DNA from 3 places in the Streptomyces sp. NPDC001056 genome. Region 1 is predicted to be linked to each of the others. Evidence: riboswitches for the same ligand, from Rfam matches in the RefSeq annotation. Region 1 holds a riboswitch; each other region holds the start of a gene.
What was found. A riboswitch is a leader RNA that binds a small molecule or an ion and turns the genes downstream of it on or off. The one in region 1 is predicted to bind cyclic di-AMP.
Positions count from the first base shown of each region.

Region 1 (7,407 bases):
TGCGCGGCCCGGTAGGCGGCGGCCAGCTCCGGGTCGCTCTGGAGGCGCTCGGTCATCTCCTTCATCACGCCGTCGGCCTCCAGCGTGCCGATGGCCGAGGCGGCCTTGGGGCACGTCAGGTAGTACAGCGTCGGGAAGGGGGTGCCGTCGGGCAGGCGGGGCGCCGTCTCCACGACGTCCGGCTGTCCGCACGGGCAGCGGTGCGCGATGGCCCGCAGGCCCCGCGGGGGGCGGCCGAGCTGCTGCTTGAAGGCCTCGACGTCCGCGTCGGTGGGCTCGGTGCGCGGGGTGGGCGGCGGAGGGGTTTCCATGACTGCTTTCAGAGTGGCTTTCTGTGGGTCACCGGCCGGGGCCGGTCACTGGTCGGAGGCGTCGGACTTGTCGACCCCGTCCCAGATGTTCGTGTACCAGGGCCGGTGGGCGGCCCCGAGGTCGGTACGGGACTGCCGGGCCGTGCCCGGGTCGACCACCACGTACCCGGTCTCCCCGGGCATCACGTAGTGCAGGCGCCTGCGGATCTGCTGCTCGGCATAGGCGTCGTCCTGCCAGCGCGCCTTGAGGTCACGCAGCTGTTCGACGCGCTCGCGGGCCTCGGCCCGCTGCCGCTGGAGGTCGGAGATCTGGGCGCGCTGGGAGACGTACTGCCGCATCGGGTAGGCGAGGGCGACCACCAGCGAGCACAGCACCAGCGCGAGCAGCGCGGCCCGGCCGGTCAGCCGGGAGCGGCGCGCCTGCCGCTTGGTCTGCGAGCGGTAGACCCGGGCCGCCGTCTGCTCGCCGAGCAGCCGCAGCCTGGTCGCGGTGGAGAAACGGTCCCGGTCCCTTGCCGCCATGTCGGCTCTCCGCCTCCCCTTTCACGCCCATTTCACGCGGTCGCACCACGTGCGTACGTCCCCGGACACGGTACGGGACCGGGTACGGGGACGTACGTACGACTGGCCAAGAGGTGGCCGGGGGTGGCTCAGCCCTTGAAGCGCGGGAAGGCGCTGCGGCCGGCGTACACCGCGGCGTCGTCGAGGATCTCCTCGATGCGCAGCAGCTGGTTGTACTTGGCGACGCGCTCGGAGCGGGCCGGGGCACCGGTCTTGATCTGGCCGCAGTTGGTGGCGACGGCCAGGTCGGCGATGGTGACGTCCTCGGTCTCGCCGGAGCGGTGGGACATCATGCACTTGAAACCGTTGCGCTGGGCCAGCTCGACGGCGTCCAGGGTCTCGGTCAGCGAACCGATCTGGTTGACCTTGACCAGCAGGGCGTTGGCGCTGCCCTCCTCGATGCCGCGGGCCAGACGCTCCGGGTTGGTGACGAACAGGTCGTCGCCGACCAGCTGGACCTTGTCGCCGAGCTTGTCGGTGACGACCTTCCAGCCGGCCCAGTCGTCCTCGAACAGCGGGTCCTCGATGGAGACCAGCGGGTAGGCCGCCACCAGCTCCTCGTAGTACTCCGTCATCTCGGCGGCGGAGCGCTCCTTGCCCTCGAAGAGGTACTTGCCGTCCTTGTAGAACTCGGAGGCGGCGACGTCGAGCGCGAGGGCGATCTGCTCACCGGGCGCGTAGCCGGCTTCCTTGATGGCCTCAAGGATCAGGTCCAGGGCCTCGCGGTTGGAACCGAGGTTCGGGGCGAAGCCGCCCTCGTCGCCGAGACCGGTGGCCAGGCCCTTGTTCTTCAGGACCTTCTTGAGGGTGTGGTAGACCTCGGCACCCCAGCGCAGCGCCTCGGAGAAGGACTCCGCGCCGATCGGGGCGATCATGAACTCCTGGATGTCCACGTTGGAGTCGGCGTGCGAGCCGCCGTTCAGGATGTTCATCATCGGCACCGGCAGCAGGTGCGCGTTGGGACCGCCCAGGTAGCGGAAGAGCGGCAGGTCGGACGCCTCGGAGGCGGCGTGCGCGACGGCCAGGGAGACGCCGAGGATGGCGTTGGCGCCGAGCGAGCCCTTGTTGTCGGTGGCGTCGAGGTCGAACATGGCCTGGTCGATCAGGCGCTGCTCGGTGGCGTCGTAGCCGACCAGCTCCGGGCCGATCTGCTCGATGACGGCGAGGACGGCCTTCTCGACGCCCTTGCCCATGTAGCGGTTGGGGTCACCGTCGCGCAGCTCGATGGCCTCGAAGGCACCCGTGGAGGCGCCGGACGGTACGGCGGCACGACCCGTGCTGCCGTCGTCGAGGCCGACCTCGACCTCGACCGTGGGGTTGCCTCGGGAGTCCAGGATTTCCCGGGCTACGACGACGTCGATGGACGGCACGAGCATCTCCTTCTTGGATGTGACGCTGGAACTGCGGGGCGGTCTGCCTTACGGCTGTGCCTTGCGACTAGAGCCTAACCGTCCCGGGGTCGTCGGCCACCGACCGACCGTCTGGTGGGCGGCGGAGACATGCAGACGGTACCCATTGTTCACCGTCGGAACAAAGGGGTTCGACGGTGAGACCCTGCTGAAGAACGGGAGAACAAAAGACCCCGCCCCGGCGCGAACGGGGGAAAACGCGCCGGGACGGGGAGCCCGTGGGGACGGGGGGACGGACCTTTCGGGGGGTGTCCGTCGGGGGGCGGACCCTTCGGGGGGCGGACCCTTCGGGGGGTGAGGTCCGCCGGGGGGTGAGGTCCGCCGGGGGGCAGGGCCCGCCGGGGTGGCAGGGCCCGCCGGGGTGGCAGGGCCCACTGGGGGGGCAGGGCCCACTGGGGGGGCAGGGCCCACTGGGGGGGCAGGGTCCGCTGGGGGGGGGCAGGGTCCGCCGGGGGGCAGGGCCCGCGGGGGGGCAGGGTCCGCTGGGGGCAGACCTTTTTCCGGGGGGAGGTCCGGCGGGCGGAGCCGTCAGCGGCCGGGCGTCACTTCAGGTGCAGCTGCTGGCCCGGGTAGATGAGGTCGGCGTTGTCGACGATGTCCTTGTTCAGCTCGAACAGCTTCTTCCAGCCACCGGCCACGTGGTGCCTGACCGCGATGGAGCTGAGGGTGTCGCCCTTGACGACCCTGTACTCGCCGTCGCCCTTCTTGACCTTCTTGCCGGTCGGGGTGGTGACGGTCTTGCTCGCGGCCGAGCCGGCGGAGGCGCTCGCGGACCTGCTCGGGGCCGGGGTGGTGCGCTCGGTGGAGCGGGTGGCGGCCTGCCGGCCCGCGGACCGGGTGGCGGTGCTGTTCGACGTGGTGGCCGTCGAGGCGGAGCCGCCGTACGGGGTGCTGGTCAGGCCCGTGCCGCAGACCGGCCAGGCGCCCTTGCCCTGCGCGGCGAGGACCTTCTCGGCGATGGTGATCTGCTGCGACTTGGTGGCCTTGTCGGCGGTCGACGCGTAGGCGGTGCCGCCGTACGCGGCCCAGGTCGAGGCGGAGAACTGCAGACCGCCGTAGTACCCGTTGCCGGTGTTGATGGCCCAGTTGCCGCCGGCCTCGCACTGGGCGACCGCGTCCCACTGGGAGGCGGTGGCGGCGGAGGCGTTGCCGGCCGCCATCAGCGGAGCGGCGACGGCGACACCGGTGACACCGGCGAGCGTGACGGCGCGGACGGCCTTGGACGGACGACGGTGCTTGCCCTTGCCGGAAAACAGCATGGAACGATCCCCTCACCGACGCCTGCGAGGTGAGCTGTCGGATTCGGGCCGGTTGAGTTGCCCGGCCACACCCCCACATGGAGGCGTGGCTTCACCCCTAGCCGGTCCGGCATCAACTGCCGGGTCCGGCGCTTACCTTGGGTCCCCCGCTCCTGCCTGCGGCGCTTGACGCGACGACTGTTCCCGGGCAGCCGCTGGCAGGATTCGGCGTTGCGGCCGCCGGGGCCCGTGGTGACGAGCGGCCTTGACCGTAGCCACGCGATCCGCGGAATTTCAAAGACGATCAGGGCTTCTGAGACTCATCCCACACTTTCACCAAACCGGACATTTAGCGATCAAGTGGGGCGTCAACTACCCCTGCGCCGCGCCCGTTTCGTCACCGACTTTCAGGGTCTGACCGGCGGTGATGAGGTTCGGGTCGGCACCCACGACCTTCTTGTTCGCGGAGTAGAGCGCGTGCCATCCCCCGTCGACGTCAAGGGAGTCGGCGATGGAGCTCAGCGAGTCGCCCTCGCGGACCGTGTAGGCGCCCGGCTCACGCGAGGCGTGGCGCCCGGAGGAGGAGTCGTTCTGCCCGTTTGTCCTGCTTTCGTCCGCGTTGCCGCCGCGATGACGGCCGCCGCTCAGGGCTCCGGTGTCCACCAGGTCCCAAGAACCGACGTTCTGCCGGGCATTGTCCGGGGTGCCGGTGGACGGGGCGGGCGCCGTGGGGGTGCCGGCCGGGGCGGACGGCGTGGCCGGGACGGACGGGTCCGAGGAGTCGGAGGGGCCGGAGGAGTCGGACGGGTCCGGGCTGGGGACGCCGGTGCCGGAGGTGCCGGTGGGCTTGCCCGGATGCGGGGTCGCGTGCTTGCCCGTCTGCTTGCCGGAGCCCTGGCCCGGCGAGGCGGAGGAGCCGGACGGATCGGCGGAGGAGGCGCCGCCGGAGCCGGAGGCGTTGCCGGAGGCGTTGCCGGAGCCGTTCTGGTCGCCGCTCTGCGCACCGGCCGGGGAGGAGGGGTCGGGCAGGCCGGACGGGTCGGTCGTGCTGCCGCCCTGGCCGCCGCCGTCGCCGACGCCCGGATCGACGTCCACGGAACCGGAGTTCGAGGTGAGCCCGGACAGCAGGGCGCAGGTGGCCCAGGGCGCGGTGCCCTTGTCCTTGAGGATCCGCTCGGCCACGGCGATCTGCTGCGAGCGGCTGGCCTGGTCGGCGGAGGAGGCGTACCGGGTGCCGCCGTACTGGACCCAGTCCTCCTGGGATATCTGGAGGCCGCCGTAGTAGCCGTTGCCGGTGTCGGCGCTCCAGGAGCCGCCGCTCTCGCACCCGGCGACCTTGTCCCAGGTGGTGCCGTCGGCCGCGTGGGCGCTCGCGGCGCCCAGCAGCGGGATGGCGATGGCGGAGCCGGTCACGCCGGCCGCGACGAGGAGGGCCGGAGCCTGACGGGGGCGGCGGTGACGACCGTTCCCGGAAATCATGCGGAAGCCTTTCGTGCGACGGCAGGAACCGGCGCGGCGGATCATGCCGGGCCGCCACGCTGAGGGGTGAAGGTAGCGGCACCCGATGACTTGTCACAAGTTCATGCCGCGCGGATCACGTGAAGATCACAGAGTTGAACGTTCGCCCTCCGCTCCGTCACCGACCCTTTCACTCTTCGGGAACGGCGGTGCCTCACCCGTGGCACGCGGGCTGCCCGGAACCATGGAACCGACCTGTTCCGGGGGGCTGTTCACCCAGGAGGACACCTCATGCGGCACACCCGGTTGCACGGTGAGTCGGCGGAGTACCTCGCCGCACGCGAGGAGTTGCGCGGCGCCGAGATCGAGCTGATGCGGCACCGCGAGCGGGTCGCGGCGCTGCGCCGGGAACTGCCGCCGGGGGCCGAGGTCGGCGAGTACGTCTTCCTCGAAGGCCCCGCCGGTCTCGACGCGGGCGACACGCCCGTCCGCGAGGTGCGGCTCGGCGACTTGTTCACCGGCGGCCCGGAGCGGGCCCTGGTCGTCTACCACCTCATGTACGGCAAACGGCAGACCGAGCCCTGCCCGATGTGCACCCTGTGGCTCGACGGCCTGAACGGCGTCGCCCGTCACCTCGCCCAGAACGTCGATCTGGTGGTCGTGGCCGCCGCCGGTCCGCCCGCCCTGCGCGGGCACGCGCGCGCCCGGGGTTGGTCCCGGCTGCGGCTGCTCAGCGCCGGGGACAGCACCTTCAAGTACGACCTGGGCAGCGAGGACGAGGACGGCGTCCAGGACTCGGCCGTCTCCGTCTTCACCAAGGGCGCGGACGGCACGGTCCGCCACTTCTACTCCGCGCACCCGCGGATGGCCGAGGACATCGACCAGCGCGGCATCGACCTCCTCAACCCCGTCTGGCACCTCCTCGACCTGACGCCGGGCGGCCGGGGCGACTGGTTCGCGGCCCTCGACTACTGAGCGGGCGGCGTGAACTCCACCGGCAGGGTGCGCAGGCCGCGCATGATGAGCCCGCCGCGCCAGCGCAGCTCGGCCGGGTCGGCGGCGAGCCGCAGATCGGGCAGCCGGGTCAGCAACGTGGCGAGCGCGGTCTGCCCCTCCAGGCGGGCGAGCGGGGCGCCCAGGCAGTAGTGGATGCCGTGTCCGTAGCCGAGGTGCTGGTTGTCCCGCCGGCCGAGGTCCAGCACGTCCGGGTCCTCGAACCGCTCCGGGTCCCGGTCGGCGGCGGCCAGCACGACGAGCACCGGGTCGCCGGGCGCGATCTCCTGCCCGCCGATGGTGAGCGGCTCGGTGGCGAACCGCCAGGTGGCCAGCTCCACCGGGCCGTCGTAGCGCAGCAGTTCCTCCACCCCGGTCGCCAGCAGCTCGCCGTCGCCGCGGGCGAGGGCGTCCTGGAGGCGGTGGCGCTGCTCGGGGTGGGTGAGCAGGGCGTAGGTGCCGTTGCCGATGAGGTTGACGGTGGTCTCGAAGCCGGCGAAGAGGAGGATGAAGGCCATCGCCGCGGCCTCGTTCTCGGTGAGGTGCTCGCCGTGGTCGGAGGCGCGGATCAGACCGGAGATCAGGTCCTCGCCGGGCGCGGGCTCGGCGGGCAGTGCCTCGCGCTTCTTGTGGATCAGCTCGGCGAGGTAGCCGCGCATCTTCTTCACCGACCGCGCGACCCCGCCCCGGGGCCCTCCCCCGTGCCGGATCATCATGCCCGCCCAGTCCCGGAAGTCGTCCTGGTCCTCGCGCGGGACACCGAGCAGGTCGCAGATGGCGTAGATGGGCAGCGGGAAGGCGAACTCGTGGATGAGGTCGGCGGAGCCGCGCCGGGCGAACCCGTCGATGAGGTGGTCGGTCAGCTCCTGCACCCGGTGCTCGAACTCGGCGACGCGACGGGGCGTGAACGCCTTGCTGACCAGCCGGCGCAGCCGGGTGTGGTCCGGCGGGTCGATGTTCAGCAGGTGCGTCATCAGCTCGGCCTTGCGCTCGCCCGGGATGCCGGTCTTGCCCTTGGCGTGCTCGGGCTCGTCGTGATGCGCCGGGTTCTTGCTCAGCCGCTGGTCCGCCAGCGCCTGCCGGGCGTCCGCGTACCGCGTGACCAGCCACGCCTCCACCCCACTGGGCAGCCGCGTCCGCCGCACGGGCGCGTGCTCGCGCAACCACGCGTACGCCGGGTAGGGATCGGCGGCGAACTCCCAGGTGAACAGCTCGGGAGCAGCGGGAACGGTCTCGTCGGGGCGAAGCTGATCGGTCACTGTTCGACGGTATCCGGCCGGGCGCGGGGGTGTGTCACCGCTGGCCGCTACTCCTCTCCCCGGCCCGGGTCCACCCCCTCCGCCCGCCGTATCGCGTCCCGGTACGTCCGGGCCGCCGCGCGCAGGGCCGTCTCCGGGTCGGTGCCGGCGGATTCGGCACGGGCGGCGAGGGCGAGGA
Region 1 covers NZ_JBSFLI010000018.1:110,593-117,999, reverse strand. The annotation lists gene ACWDD7_RS21895 (DUF501 domain-containing protein) at 1-311, opposite strand, end outside; gene ACWDD7_RS21890 (FtsB family cell division protein) at 357-833, opposite strand; gene eno (phosphopyruvate hydratase) at 962-2,242, opposite strand; gene ACWDD7_RS21880 (transglycosylase family protein) at 2,824-3,540, opposite strand; cyclic di-AMP (ydaO/yuaA leader) riboswitch at 3,545-3,714, opposite strand; gene ACWDD7_RS21875 (transglycosylase family protein) at 3,892-4,998, opposite strand; gene ACWDD7_RS21870 (DUF899 family protein) at 5,269-5,952, shown strand; gene ACWDD7_RS21865 (cytochrome P450 family protein) at 5,946-7,229, opposite strand; gene ACWDD7_RS21860 (nucleoside triphosphate pyrophosphohydrolase) at 7,277-7,407, opposite strand, start outside.

Region 2 (7,407 bases), on a different contig from region 1:
CCCTCGCTGGTCAGGTAGTCGCCGAGGAAGATGGAGTTGGCCAGGTTCAGCGCGAGGGGCTGCATCGTGCGCAGGTGCACCTCACGGCCGCCCGCGATGCGCACCTCCACGTCCGGGCAGACGAAGCGGACCATCGCCAGGATCCGCAGACAGCGCTGCGGGGTGAGGTTCCACTCCTTGGCCAGCGGGGTGCCCTCGAACGGGATCAGGAAGTTCACCGGGACGGAGTCGGGGTCCAGCTCGCGCAGCGAGAAGACGACGTCCACCAGGTCCTCGTCGCTCTCGCCCATGCCGGCGATCAGCCCGGAGCACGGCGACAGCCCGGCCGCGTGCGCCTTCTGCACCGTGTCCACCCGATCGGCGTACGTGTGGGTGGTGGTGATGTCCCCGTAGGTGGACTCGGAGGTGTTCAGGTTGTGGTTGTAGGCGTCCGCGCCCGCCTCGCGCAGCCGTTCGGCCTGGCCGTCCGAGAGCAGCCCGAGGCACGCGCACACCTCGACGCCCTCGTTCTCCTCCTTGATGGCCTTGATGGTCTGCGAGACCCGGTCCACGTCCCGGTCGGTCGGGCCGCGCCCGCTCGCCACCAGGCAGACGCGCTTGGCGCCGCCCGCGAGCCCCGCGGCGGCGGCCTGGGAGGCCTCGTCGGGCTTGAGCCAGGTGTACTTGAGGATGCCCGCCTCGGAGCCGAGCCGCTGGGAGCAGTAGGAGCAGTCCTCGGGGCACAGCCCCGACTTGAGGTTGACCAGGTAGTTGAGTTTCACGCGCCGGCCGAACCAGTGCCGGCGCACCTTGCCGGCCGCGGCCACCACATCGAGCAGGTCGTCGTCGGAGGTGGCCAGCACGGCGAGCGCTTCCTCGCGGGTCGGCAGCTCGCGCCGAAGCCCCTTGTCCACCAGCGTGTTCAGCAGGTCCATGAGGCCCGATCCTGTCTTACGGGACCGCCCCGGGCCAAGGAGACTCCGCACAACGAAGCCGGTTCACCGTGTGGGTATTGCCACACGGTGGGCGTCCGGTCGGCCCGCTAGGGTCTGTGCGCTACCTACAAAACCTCCGGAGGACTCATGGCGTTCGGCTGGATCGAGGAGCAGGCCGGGGCGCGCCGCCGGGCCGGGCTCGTACGGCGCCTCAGCCCGCGCCCCGCCGACTCCCCGCTGCTGGATCTGGCGAGCAACGACTACCTGGGCCTCGCCCGGCACCCCGAGGTGACCGAGGGCGCGGCGCGGGCCGCCCGCACCTGGGGCGGCGGCGCCACCGGCTCCCGGCTGGTCACCGGCACCACCGCGCTGCACGCCGAACTCGAACGCGAGTTGGCCGCGTTCTGCGGCTTCGAGGCGGCCCTGGTCTTCTCCTCCGGCTACGCCGCCAACCTGGCCGCGGTCACCGCGCTCGGCCCGCACGGCTCCCTCGTCGTCTCCGACGCGGGCAACCACGCCTCGCTCATCGACGGCTGCCGGCTCGCCCGGGGCGAGACCCAGGTCGTCGGGCACGCCGACCCGCAGGCGGTGCGCAAGGCCCTCGCCACGCACGCGGGACCGGCCATCGTGGTCTCGGACACCGTGTTCTCGGTCGACGGCGACCGGGCGCCGCTGGCCGCGCTGGCCGAGGCGTGCCGGGAGCGCGGCGCGGGACTCGTGGTGGACGACGCCCACGGCCTCGGCGTGCTGGGCGACGGCGGCCGCGGGGCGCCGCACGCGACCGGGCTCGCGGGCGCGCCGGACGTGGTGGTCACCGCGACCCTGTCCAAGTCGCTCGGCAGCCAGGGCGGGGTGGTCCTGGGTCCCGCGCGGGTGATCGACCACCTGGTCAACGCGGCCCGGACGTTCATCTTCGACACCGGCCTCGCGCCGGCGGCGGCCGGCGCGGCCCTCGCGGCCCTGCGGCTGCTCGGCCGGGAGCCCGAACGGGCGGCACGGGCCCGCGAGGTGGCGGGGGAGCTGCACGCGCGGCTGACCGCCGCGGGTCTGGAGTCGGTGCGTCCGGACGCCGCGGTGGTCTCCGTACGGGCCCCGTCCCCGGAGCAGGCGGTGCGCTGGGCGGCCGACTGCCGTACGGCAGGCCTGGCCGTGGGCTGTTTCCGTCCTCCCTCCGTGCCCGACGGCATCTCACGGCTGCGGCTGACCGCCCGCGCGGACCTCTCCGGGGCCGAGATCGCACACGCGGTGCGGGTGATCGGCGAGACGCGACCGTGAGTCGGCGGAACACGGCCGTGCTTCGCGGGTGAACAGGTCTCAGCGGAGCGCGGCCACGAAGCCGGCCCAGCTGGCGGCGGAGAAGAGCAGCGCGGGCCCGGCGGGGTCCTTCGAGTCGCGCACGGCGAGCAGTCCGGACCAGGGTCCGGAGCGCGGCCGTGCCGTCTCCACGCAGTTGTTGGCTCCCGTGCTGTAACTGCTGCGCGACCAGCGCACGTCGTACAGGTCGGTACTGGCAGGGACGTTCCGAGGCAGGGCAGACAATGGTGCCTCCTTACGCGCCGTCACCTATCCCGGCGATGTAGTCGAGCGAATCGTGGGGGGAAAGAGCGTGGCTCTGGAGGGTGCGGAAGGCCTCCGAGTACGCCCGGAGGTCTTCTTTCCGTTCCAGGTAGAGGCTACTCGTCAACTGGTCTAGAACAACCACATCGAGATCAGAAGTGCTCGGAAATGAGAAGATAACGAAAGGCCCGGTAAGGCCGACATGCGCTCCCGCCCCGAATGGCAGTACCTGGAGCCGTACTTGGGGCAGTCGGGCGGCGTCCATCAGCCGCTCCAGCTGGCGCGCCATCACCTCGGGACCGCCGACCTCGCGGCGCAGCACCGCCTCGTCCAGGACCGCGCACAGCTCCAGCGGCGGGTTCGAGCGCAGCACGTCCTGCCGGGCCAGGCGCACCTCCACCAGCGCGTCCAGGCGCTCCTCGGCCAGGTCCTTGACGGCCGCCCGGGTCACCGCGCGGGCGTACTCGGCCGTCTGGAGCAGGCCGGGCACGACGGTGGTCTCCAGGGTGCGCATCGCGCTGGCCTGCGACTCCAGGCTGATGAAGTCCCGGTACGTGGGCGGGAGCACCCCGCGGTAGGCGTGCCACCAGCGGTTGCGGTGGCCGTCGCCGGCCTCGGAGCCGGCCAGCATCAGCAGCAGCTCGCGCAGCTGGGCGTCCCGCACGGCGTAGGCGTCCAGAAGCAAGCGCAGATCGGCCGGTTTCACACCACTGGCGCCCGTCTCGATGCGGCTCACCTTCGACTGGTGCCAGCCGACCAGGCGGGCCGCCTCCCCACTGGTGAGCCCCGCACCGGTGCGCAGCGTGCGCAGTTCGGCACCCAATTTGCGGCGGCGCACTGCCGGCCCGTTCTGCATGGGCTCCTCCTTACTCCTCAGGGGCCGCCCCCATACGGTCTCCCGGCGCAGAGTTCACCGCATCGAGCGACAGATATATGCATATCTCGATGGATCGCTCCCCGTGACGGTCCGGTGATGGCAGTCTGACGAGGAAGCACCAGTCCGGGACCGTACTCGAACCATCCGCTCCATGTCGGACTTCGGTCCCGTGGGAAAGGGACGACGTCGCCATGGCAGACCAACTGGAAGCATCCGTCACTCTGCCCAGCGATCCCGCCTCGGTCGCCGCCGCGCGGTCGTACGTGGTGGGCACCCTGGCGGAGTGGGGCCTGCCGGCGGACACCGAGGCGGCGGACACCGTGCGGCTCATCGTCTCCGAACTGGCCACCAACGCCGTCCAGCACACCTTCGGGCGGTCCCCGACCTTCACGGTCGACATCGTGCTGGACCGCGACGAACGGCTGCGCATCGGCGTCACGGACAGTCATCCCCGCTTCCCGAAGAGACTGCCCGCGGCCGTGCAGCAGGACAACGGCCGTGGCATGGTCATCATCCGCTGGCTCACCGCCGAGTGCGGTGGCAGGCTCCGTGTCCGTCCCACCCGTGAGGGCGGCAAGACGGTCTCCATCGAGCTGCCCTGGACCGTCCCGGCCGAGCCGATGACGGCGGCGGGCCAGCAGGAGCCGTAGCGCGGAGCCGCGACACGTTCGTCCGGCGGGCGAGGGTGCCCCGTCCCGGCCGCCCATGGGCTGGAGGCGGTACCGGAGACGGGGGAAGCACGGGGAACGGCCCGGTGGCTGGAGTCGCTCCCGTGTGAAGGCGGGGTCAGCTGACCCGGCCGTACCAGACGCTCTTGGACCAGATCTTCTCCAGCCGCACCACGGCGCCGGTCTTCGGCGCGTGCCAGATCTTGCCGTGCCCGGCGTAGATGCCGACGTGGTAGACGTACGAGCCGTAGTGGAAGAACACCAGGTCACCGGCTCTGCGGCTGCCGGCGGAGATGTGGTGGGTCTTGTTGTACTGCTGGGCGGCGGTCCGCGGCAGCTTCTTGCCGGCCTTCTTGAACGAGTAGAGCGTCAGTCCCGAGCAGTCGAAGCGACGCGGTCCGGTGGCCCCCCACTGGTACGGGGCGCCCTTCTTGGACGCCGCGATGTTCAGGGCCTTCGTCGCCAGTGTCGCGGCCGAGGCGTCGGTGGCGAGGCCCGGGGCAGCGATCGAGCCGCCCACGGCGGCCAGAGTGAGGGCCGAAGCCGTACCGGCACGGGCCATCAGCGACGGGACACGATTGAGCGCAGTCATGCGCAACCCTTCGTCAGCCGCCTGTGAAGGATGACCTGTCGGATTCGGGCTGGCGAAGTAGCCCGGCCGCGTTGCCACGGCTTCACCCCAAGGGTCGCCCGGAGCGTTCGCCCGTCCGTGTCCACCGGACGGTCTTCCGCTTCGGCGACCCGCCTTGCCTGGGTCCTCCACTCCTGCCGATCCACTCCTGTCGACCGGTCATCCGGGCGGCGGCAGGATTCGGCGTCCGCCCGGATCGCCCCGCCGCGGCGGCGGGGTCTTGTCGTCAGACAGGGATCTTCACCCACAGCTGTCCGAAAATCCCAATGGAACCGGGAATATGTGGCGTTACTCACGACTCGCCCACTCGGGTGGACGCCGCGGTGATCGATGCTCCGTCAGTTCCCGTGCGTAGCCCCGGACCTGGGAAAAGACGGCCCTGAACGGAGCATGTACACGGCGCGCGCGCAACTCGGCAGAGCGGAAAACCGATTCGGATATACACCGGTCGGCGGTACGTCGTTCGGACCGTTTGGTGTCGGGACCCGGCGGATGCGCGGACGTCCCGCACCCGCCGGACCCGGCGTGCGTCCGGATCAGCCCACGGCGTCCGGCGGGAGCGCGACGCGAGCGGCCCGGCGCTCGCCGTCCAGCACCCGGAGGGCCCGTGCCAGCGTGCCCCCGTGCAGCTCCCGCTCGCCCCGCTCGTGCATCAGCTCCAGCGCGGCGCGCAGCTCTTCGGCCTTGCGCACCAGCGCCTGCGCGGCGCGCAGCCCGCGATAGGTGTCCCCGTCGCGCGCCGGGTTGATCCTGCCGAGCAGGTCGACCACCGCCAGATAGTGGTCGACCAGTTCACCCTCCGCCTGCGTCAGCGCGGGCAGCGGCGGCAGCTCCTCGGGCAGCACGGCCGGCTCACCGCTCGCCGGGGAGGTCGCGGCGGCTGGGCACCACGCCGTCCACCAGGCCGTACGACAGCGCGCCCGGCGCGTCCAGCATCAGGTCCCGCTCCAGGTCCCGGTGGACCTGTTCCTCGGTGCGCCCGGTGTGCCGGACCAGCATCTCCTCCATCAGGGTGCGCAGCCTGACCAGCTCCTCGGCCTGGATCAGCAGGTCGCTCGGCTGGCCCTGGGCCGGCTCGGGCAGCGCGGGCTGGGACAGCACCACCCGGGCGCCGGGCAGGGTGAACCGCTTGCCGGGGGTGCCGGCGGCCAGCAGCAGGGCGCCGACCGAGGCGGCCTGGCCCAGGCAGTAGGTCTGCACCTCGCAGGTGACGTACCGCATCGTGTCGTAGACCGCCGTCATGGCGTGGAACGAGCCGCCCGGGCAGTTCAGATACAGCGTGATGTCCCGGTCCGGGGCCAGGTGTTCGAGGTGCATGAACTGGGTGATCACATCGCCGGCCGCCGCCTCGTCCAGGGGCGTTCCGAGGAAGACGACCCGGTTCTCGAACAGCTTCGAGTAGGGATCGAGCCGCTGCTCCCCGAAGTTGGTGCGCTCGGTGAACTCGGGCAGGACGTAACGGGCGGACGGTCGGGACATCTGGGCACACCCCTCCTCATGGCGGAGACCGATGATCTCCGACTTCTGTACAGAATGTACAGGACGTACCAGCCGTTATGATGGGACCGGATTCTGGTGATCACGTCAAATGCCCAGGTCAGAGGGCCTTTTTGCTCCTCGCTGGTCACAGATGTCTCACAACTGTTCCTGGAACTGCGGCAACAAGGCCGAGATCCATCGGATGACCGGGCGGGTCGTCGAGTGCCCGATCGACGAGATGAACCGGCCGCGGGGATCCAGGGACGCCGCCCTGCGGATCCCGCCGACCTGGGGTTTTGCGTGGAGCGGGTCGAACTCGCACTCTCGGCTTGGGAAGTGACAGCGTTTGAGGAGCCGGATAGCGTCCGACCTGGCTGTACGTGCCTTGGTGTGCCGTCCGGGAGTGCACGATCGTGCCGTGTAACTGATCGTTTCAGAATGAGTTGAGCTGCAGGTCTTGCGCTTAGTGATCTTGGTCGGCAGGGTGTCCGGAGTGCGTGCTGATCTTGTTCCTGACGACTTGTGGGAGCGGGTGGCTCCGCTGCTGCCGCCCGCTCCCGAGCGGCGCCGCCGCCATCCGGGGCGGTTGCGTGTTCCCGACCGAATTGCACTCGCTGGCGTCCTGTATGTGTTGCGGACCGGTGTCGCCTGGCGTGACGTCCCCGCGGAGACTGTGGGCTGCTCCGGGATGACGGCCTGGCGCCGGCTGCGGGACTGGACCGAGGCCGGCGTCTGGCCATGCCTGCACGCCGACCTGCTGACCGAACTGCGCCGCGCCGACCTGCTGGACCTGGACGACTGCGCCGTGGACGGCTCGCACGTCCGGGCCCTCAAAGTCACGTCGGCCCATCGCCCGTCGATCGGGCCCGCCCCGGCTCCAAGCACCACTTGATCGTCGACCGTCACGGAACCCCGCTCGCCGTCACGCTCACCGGCGGCAACCGGCACGATGTCACCCAGCTCCTGCCCTTGTTGGACGCGGTCCCATCTATCCGGGGTCTGCGGGGACGCCCCCGCCGCAAGCCACGGCGACTGTACGCGGACCGGGGCTACGACTTCGACAAGTACCGCCGCCTGCTGTGGAAGCGTGGCATCAAACCCGTGATCGCCCGACGCGGTGTCGCCCATGGCTCCGGACTGGGCAAGGTCCGGTGGGTGGTCGAGCGCACCATCGCCTGGCTTCACGGCTTCCGGCGTCTACGCGTCCGCTGGGAACGACGCGACGACATCCACGAAGCCTTCCTCGGCCTCGCCACCTGTCTCATCACCCACCGACACGTC
Region 2 covers NZ_JBSFLI010000020.1:7,966-15,372, reverse strand. The annotation lists gene bioB (biotin synthase BioB) at 1-914, opposite strand, end outside; gene ACWDD7_RS23135 (8-amino-7-oxononanoate synthase) at 1,062-2,189, shown strand; gene ACWDD7_RS23130 (DUF397 domain-containing protein) at 2,229-2,453, opposite strand; gene ACWDD7_RS23125 (helix-turn-helix domain-containing protein) at 2,464-3,327, opposite strand; gene ACWDD7_RS23120 (ATP-binding protein) at 3,540-3,998, shown strand; gene ACWDD7_RS23115 (C40 family peptidase) at 4,135-4,608, opposite strand; cyclic di-AMP (ydaO/yuaA leader) riboswitch at 4,612-4,765, opposite strand; gene ACWDD7_RS23110 (hypothetical protein) at 5,184-5,492, opposite strand; gene ACWDD7_RS23105 (ATP-dependent Clp protease proteolytic subunit) at 5,500-6,126, opposite strand; one part of gene ACWDD7_RS23100 (IS5 family transposase) at 6,620-6,965, shown strand; one part of gene ACWDD7_RS23100 (IS5 family transposase) at 6,965-7,407, shown strand, end outside.
Region 2: it holds a riboswitch for cyclic di-AMP, as region 1 does, so the genes downstream of both, ACWDD7_RS23115 (C40 family peptidase) here and ACWDD7_RS21880 (transglycosylase family protein) in region 1, are expected to answer to the same signal.

Region 3 (7,407 bases), on a different contig from region 1:
TGGGTGAAGCGGTGGACGTCCTTGGCGGACAGCCGGGGGTAGGGCGCGAAGAAGCGGTAGTACTTGGACTCGTCCGAGACCTGCTCGTAGAAGTGGACCAGGCGGTCGGCGTCGTCGACGGTGATGGGCCGGATGCGGGCGGTGCCCCCGTCCCGCAGCACCACGTCCGCCTCCCAGTGCGCGGGGTACTCGTACCGGTCCTGCGGTTCCGCCGAGGTTCGCATGGGCCCCAGAGTACGGCTAGCGTCCGACAACGGCGCGAGGCAGTCTGTGGAGCACGGCGGAGGGGGTGCGCAGCCCCTCTTCTGGCACGCTTCACGATATGGAAGACTGGTCTAGACAACCCTGAACAGCGAAGGGCAGCAACACATGGCTGAGCGCCGCGTCAACGTCGGCTGGGCCGAGGGTCTTCACGCCCGCCCCGCCTCCATCTTCGTCCGGGCCGCCACGGCCGCAGGCATCCCGGTGACGATCGCCAAGTCCGGCGGCGGCACCCCGGTCAACGCGGCCTCCATGCTGGGCGTTCTGGGCCTGGGCGCCCAGGGCGGCGAGGAGATCGTGCTCGCGTCCGACGCCGACGGCGCGGAAGCCGCGCTGGACCGGCTGGCCAAGCTGGTCGCCGAGGGCCTGGAAGAGCTGCCCGAGACGGTCTGAGCAGGACCCCGCGACACTCTCAGCGGGATGCGGGAAGCCGCGTCATCCCTGTCGGGTGGCGTGGCTTCCGTGTTTTCGGAGCACCGCCGTATGAACCATGACAGCTATTCATCATGGCCCGCATCCGGAAATTCGCGACAGGTCGAAATAAGCGTCCGCCGAATATCCCACCCACTTTGTATACGGCATCCGCGTTAATTCCGTGCACCGGACATGTTTACGGGATGTTGCGAAGTCCTCACCCGCTCCGGGGCGCCGGGAATCCGCAACCGGTGCGCGGCCGTCGTCCGCTCGGTGTGCAGGGCGGTCACCGCGCGGGCGCGCTCGCCGTCGCCGCGCGCCACCGCGTCCACGATCGCGCCGTGCTCCGCCCAGGTGCCGGCCACGTCCGACGGCGTGTCCACCGTGTACATCCAGGCGATCTTGTGGCGCAGCTGAGTGAGCGTCGAGGTCAGCGAGGGACTGCCGCACGCCTGGGCCAGCGTCTCGTGGAACCAGCCGTCCAGGGCGCGCAGATCCTCGCCGCCACCCCTCCTGGCGCGCTCCTGGCCCAGCCGGACCAGTCCGCGCAGCACCTTCAGATGCGCCTCGGTGCGCCGCCGCGCCGCCCGGGCGGCCCCGAGCGGCTCCAGCAGCAGGCGCATCTCCAGCAGGTCGGCGGCCTCCTGCTCGGTGGGCTCGGCCACACAGGCGCCCGCGTGCCGGCGCGTCACCACGAAGCCCTCCGCCTCCAGGGTGCGCAGGGCCTCGCGCACGGGGACGCGCGAGACGCCGTAGCGGCGGGCCAGCACCTCCTCGGTGAGGCGGCCGCCGCGTTCGAGGACGCCGGCGACGATGTCGTCCCGGATCGCCGTGCACACCGAGTGCGCCGGAATACGCATGACCGACCTCCGCCTTAATACCCGCGACACGACGCCGACGACGGACGTGTGTTTTCCGTGACTCTATTCCACCGGGCCGGAATTTCCGACGGGAGGCCGGAATCCATGGATATTTTTTGGACAGGTCCCGGCGGAACGGCCGGAAAATGGCGAAAGCCCCGGCCGGGTGGCCGGGGCTTCGGACGGCTGTGCGGGAACGGTCAGACGTTCACGCCGTGGTGACGCAGGTACGCGACGGGGTCGACGTCGGAGCCGTAGTCCGGGCCGGTGCGTGCCTCGAAGTGCAGGTGCGGGCCGGTGACGTTGCCGGTCGCGCCGGACAGGGCGATCTGCTGGCCCGCGACGACCCGCTGGCCCACCGTGACGCCGATGGACGACAGATGACCGTACTGGGTGTACATGCCGTCGGCCATGCGGATCACGATCTCGTTGCCGTACGCCCCGCCCCAGCCGGTGGAGACGACGGTGCCGACGCCGACCGCGTGCACGGGGGTGCCGGTGGCCGCGTGGAAGTCGATGCCGGTGTGCGAGCCGGAGGACCACAGGGAGCTGCCGACCTTGTAGCCGGTGGACACGTAGGAGTGCGCGATCGGGGCGACGAAGGCGTTCAGCCGCCTGCGCTCGGCCTCCCGGGCGGCGCGGGCCCTGGCCTCGCGCGCCTCCTTCGCCCGCGCGGCGGCGGCCTTCTCGGCCGCCTCGTGCTCGGCGATCCGCTGCTGGGCGGTGGCCTGGGCGTCGATGTGCTCGGCGAGGTCGTCGGTCGCGGCGAGCACCGGGGTGAGGCCGGTCTGCTCGGCGGTGTTCTCGGCGGCGAGCGCCGGGGACGCGGCGAGGGTCCCGATGACGCCGGTGGTCGTCAGGGCCGCTATGCCGGCCGCCTGGGCGGTGGCGCGCTTGACCCGGCCGGGCTTGCGGTGCTTCCCGGTGGCGCATACGAACGCCATGTGTGTGGCTCGTCCTTTCCTTCCCTCTCGCCTACCGGGTTAGCTGACGGGTTCGGAGCAGGAAGGTCTCCTACGGGCGCCACGCTGTCGCGCGGATGCCCGATTCACCCCAAGGGACGTGTGGGTCCCCGGCTCCCCCGGCTCGCGCCTGCGGGGACTCGGCGATGGCTGTCCGGTGCCGCGGCTGCGGCGCACTGCCCGACGAACAACCCGGACGACGCTAAGCGGACCGGCTCTCAAAGCCCAAACGGATCGCGGCTTTTGTAGCGCATCCCACAGGGCAGAAAGGCAACCTCCGCCCCAATTCGGACATCCTGAGGAGAGAGTGGAACAAAGTGGGCCCTGACGACCCCGTAGGCCGTCAGGGCCCCACCGGTAAGGAGCCTGCCCGCGCGTGCCGTTACTCGGCCGCCACCACGGTGACCTCGCCGATGCCCAGCGCCTCGACCGGCGCCTTGATCTGCGCGGCGTCGCCGACCAGGACGGTCACCAGGCGGTCCACCGGGAAGGCGTTGACGACGGCCGCGGTGGCCTCCACGGTGCCCGTCGCGGCCAGCTGCCGGTAGAGCGTCGCCTGGAAGTCGTCGGGCAGGTGCTGCTCCACCTGGTCGGCGAGCGTGCCCGCGACGGCCGCCGCGGTCTCGTACTTGAGCGGCGCGACGCCGACGAGGTTCTGCACGGCGACGTCCCGCTCGGCGTCGGTCAGGCCCTCCGCCGCGAGAGTGCGCAGCACCTTCCACAGGTCGTCCAGGGCGGGACCCGTGTTGGGGGTGTCCACCGAGCCGCTGATGGCCAGCATGGAGACGCCGTTGCCCTCGGGACCCGAGCGGAGCACCTGCCCGAACGCGCGCACACCGTAGGTGTAGCCCTTCTCCTCGCGCAGGACGCGGTCCAGGCGGGAGGTGAGGGTGCCGCCGAGGCAGTAGGTGCCGAGCACCTGGGCGGGCCACACCCGGTCGTGCCGGTCCGCACCGACCCGGCCGATGAGCAGCTGCGTCTGGACGGCGCCGGGCCGGTCCACGATGACCACGCGCCCGGTGTCGTCGGCCGTCACCGCGGGCACCGGCCGGGGCTCGCCCGGGGTGCCGGTCCAGGCGCCCAGGGTGTCGCCGAGCAGCGCGTCCAGGTCGATGCCGGTGAGGTCGCCGACCACGACCGCGGTGGCCGTGGCGGGGCGCACATGGCGGTCGTAGAACGCGCGTACGGCGGTCTCGTCGATCTTCTCGACCGTCTCCTCGGTGCCCTGGCGCGGCCGGGACATGCGCGCGGCCGCCGGGAACAGCTCCTTGGAGAGTTCCTTGGCGGCCCGCCGGGCGGGGTTGGCCAGCTCGTGCGGGATCTCGTCCAGGCGGTTGCGGACCAGCCGCTCGACCTCGCTCTCGGCGAAGGCGGGGGCGCGCAGCGCGTCGGCGAGCAACCCGAGGCCCTTGGGCAGGCGGGAGGCGGGGACCTCCAGGCTGAGCCGGACGCCGGGGTGGTCGGCGTGGGCGTCGAGGGTGGCGCCCGCGCGCTCCAGCTCGGCGGCGAACTCCTCGGCGGAGTGCTGGTCGGTTCCCTCGGAGAAGGCCCGCGCCATGATGGTGGCGACGCCGTCCAGGCCGGCCGGCTCGGCGTCCAGGGGGGCGTCCAGGAGCACCTCGACGGCGACGACCTGCTGGCCGGGGCGGTGGCAGCGCAGCACGGTCAGGCCGTTGTCGAGCGCGTCGCGCTCCGGGGCCGGGAAGGCCCACGGCTTCGCCTCGCCGGCCTGCGGCTGGGGGTGGAAGTCCATGGTGGCGAGCTGCTCGGTCACTTGGCCGTCTCCTCGTTCTCGTTTCCGGCCTCTACGGTGGCCTCCGACTCCGGGTCCGCGGGCACGTCGGCGTCCTCGACGGCCTGCGGGGACTTCGGCTCGTAGACCAGGACCGCGCGGTTGTCGGGGCGCAGCCGGCCCTCGGCGACCTCCCGGACCTCCTCGGGGGTCACCTCCAGGATGCGCTGCACGGCGTTCAGCGCGAGCTGCGGGTCGCCGAACAGGACGGCGTAGCGGCACAGTTCGTCGGCGCGGCCCGCGACGGTGCCGAGCCGGTCCAGCCACTCGCGCTCCAGCTGGGCCTGGGCGCGCTCCATCTCCTCCGGGGTGGGGCCCTCCTCGGCGAACCGGGCCAGCTCCTCGTCGATGGCGGTCTCGATGACCGGCACCTCCACGTCGCCGGAGGTCTTCACGTCCAGCCAGCCCATGGAGGGCGCGCCGGCCAGGCGCAGCAGGCCGAAGCCGGCCGCGACGGCCGTACGGTCGCGCCGCACAAGGCGGTTGTACAGCCGGGAGGACTCGCCGCCGCCGAGCACGGTCAGGGCGAGGTCGGCCGCGTCGCACGCGCGCGAGCCGTCCTGCGGCAGCCGGTAGGCGGCCATCAGGGCGCGCGCCGGGACCTCCTCCACGACGACCTCGCGCCGCTGCTCGCCGATGACGTCCGGCAGGGAGCCGTCTCGGGGCGCGGGCTTGCCGTCGTGGGACGGGATCGAACCGAAGTACTTCTCGATCCAGGCGAGCGTCTGCGCGGGGTCGATGTCGCCGACCACGGAGAGCACCGCGTTGTTCGGCGCGTAGTAGGTGCGGAAGAACTGGCGGGCGTCCTCCAGGGTGGCCGCGTCCAGGTCCGCCATGGAGCCGATCGGCGTGTGGTGGTAGGGGTGGCCCTCCGGGTACGACAGGGCGGTCAGCTTCTCGAAGGCCGTGCCGTAGGGGACGTTGTCGTAGCGCTGGCGGCGCTCGTTCTTGACGACGTCGCGCTGGTTCTCCATGGACTCGTCGTCCAGGGCGGTCAGCAGGGAGCCCATGCGGTCGGCCTCCAGCCAGAGCGCGAGCTCCAGCTGGTGGGCGGGCATGGTCTCGAAGTAGTTGGTGCGCTCGAAGCTGGTGGTGCCGTTGAGCGAGCCGCCGGCGCCCTGCACCAGCTCGAAGTGGCCGTTGCCCCTGACCTGCCCGGAACCCTGGAACATCAGGTGCTCGAAAAGGTGGGCCAGGCCGGTGCGGCCCCTGACCTCGTGGCGGGAACCGACGTCGTACCAGAGGCAGACCGCCGCCACGGGGGTCAGGTGGTCCTCGGAAAGCACCACGCGCAGACCGTTGGCCAGCCGGTGCTCGGTCGCTGTCAGGCCCCCGGAGCCTGCCTCGGCCGTGGTCGTGTGACCCATGGGCATGTACGTCCCTTCGCGAGCGGAGGCGGTTGTGGAAACCGCGGTTTTCCTGCCGTTCCTGCCACTGTATGCAAAGCGTGCGGGGCCTCGGCGAAGTTCCCGCGGCACGTACGCCCACAGCGGATCGCGTAGCCTGCCTCGCACCCGGACCCGGTGATCGCCCGGGGCGACGGTCCGGGTTGTCAGTGCCCCGGTCCACAATGGTCCGCGACAGATCCGTCAAAAGCTTCAGCACGAGCGAGCCGAAGGGTGCGCGCCCCGAAGGCGAGCGATCAGATCAGGAGGAGCCGGCAGCGATGGCCCGCCGCAGCACGAAGACCCCGCCGCCCGACGATTCGTACGAGGAGAAGATCCTCGACATCGACGTCGTGGACGAGATGCGTGGCTCCTACCTTGAGTACGCCTACTCGGTCATCTACTCGCGCGCCCTGCCGGACGCCCGTGACGGTCTCAAGCCGGTGCACCGCCGGATCGTCTACCAGATGAACGAGATGGGCCTGCGCCCCGAACGCGGCTACGTGAAGTGCGCGCGTGTCGTCGGCGAGGTCATGGGCAAGCTGCACCCGCACGGCGACGCGTCGATCTACGACGCCCTGGTGCGCATGGCCCAGCCCTTCTCCATGCGGCTGCCGCTGGTCGACGGCCACGGCAACTTCGGCTCGCTGGGCAATGACGACCCGCCGGCCGCCATGCGGTACACCGAGTGCCGCATGGCCGAGGCCACGAGCCTGATGACCGAGTCGATCGACGAGGACACGGTCGACTTCGCGCCGAACTACGACGGCCAGGAGCAGGAGCCGGTGGCCCTGCCCGCCGCCTTCCCGAACCTGCTGGTCAACGGCTCCTCGGGCATCGCGGTCGGCATGGCGACCAACATGCCGCCGCACAACCTGCGCGAGGTCGTGGCCGCCGCCCGCCACCTGGTCCGGTACCCGAACGCGGACCTGGACGCGCTGATGAAGCACGTCCCCGGCCCGGACCTGCCCACCGGCGGCCGGATCGTCGGCCTGGACGGCATCCGCGACGCGTACGCGACCGGCCGCGGCACCTTCAAGATGCGGGCGACGGTCTCCATCGAGCCCGTGACCGCCCGCCGCAAGGGCCTGGTGGTCACCGAACTGCCGTTCACCGTCGGCCCCGAGAAGGTCATCGCGAAGATCAAGGACCTGGTCAACTCGAAGAAGGTCCAGGGCATCGCCGACGTCAAGGACCTCACCGACCGCGAGCACGGGCTGCGCCTGGTCATCGAGATCAAGAACGGCTTCGTGCCCGAGGCCATCCTGGAGCAGCTCTACAAGCTGACGCCGATGGAGGAGTCCTTCGGGATCAACAACGTGGCCCTGGTGGACGGCCAGCCGCTCACCCTGGGCCTGAAGGAACTCCTGGAGGTCTACCTCGACCACCGCTTCGACGTGGTGCGCCGCCGCAGCGAGTTCCGCCGCGGCAAGAAGAGCGACCGGCTGCACCTGGTCGAGGGCCTGCTGACCGCCCTGGTCGACATCGACGAGGTCATCCGGCTGATCCGGTCCAGCGAGAACTCCGCGCAGGCCAAGGAGCGCCTGATGCGGCGCTTCTCGCTGAGCGAGGTGCAGACGCAGTACATCCTCGACACGCCGCTGCGCCGGCTCACCAAGTACGACCGCATCGAGCTGGAGGCGGAGAAGGACAAGCTCACCGAGGAGATCGCGGAGCTGACCCGGATCCTCGACTCCGACCAGGAGCTGCGCAAGCTGGTCTCGGCCGAGCTG
Region 3 covers NZ_JBSFLI010000017.1:125,665-133,071, forward strand. The annotation lists gene ACWDD7_RS21150 (bifunctional acetate--CoA ligase family protein/GNAT family N-acetyltransferase) at 1-224, opposite strand, end outside; gene ACWDD7_RS21155 (HPr family phosphocarrier protein) at 370-654, shown strand; gene ACWDD7_RS21160 (GntR family transcriptional regulator) at 849-1,535, opposite strand; gene ACWDD7_RS21165 (M23 family metallopeptidase) at 1,736-2,479, opposite strand; cyclic di-AMP (ydaO/yuaA leader) riboswitch at 2,493-2,653, opposite strand; gene ACWDD7_RS21170 (M16 family metallopeptidase) at 2,880-4,250, opposite strand; gene ACWDD7_RS21175 (M16 family metallopeptidase) at 4,268-5,662, opposite strand; gene ACWDD7_RS21180 (DNA gyrase/topoisomerase IV subunit A) at 5,956-7,407, shown strand, end outside.
Region 3: it holds a riboswitch for cyclic di-AMP, as region 1 does, so the genes downstream of both, ACWDD7_RS21165 (M23 family metallopeptidase) here and ACWDD7_RS21880 (transglycosylase family protein) in region 1, are expected to answer to the same signal.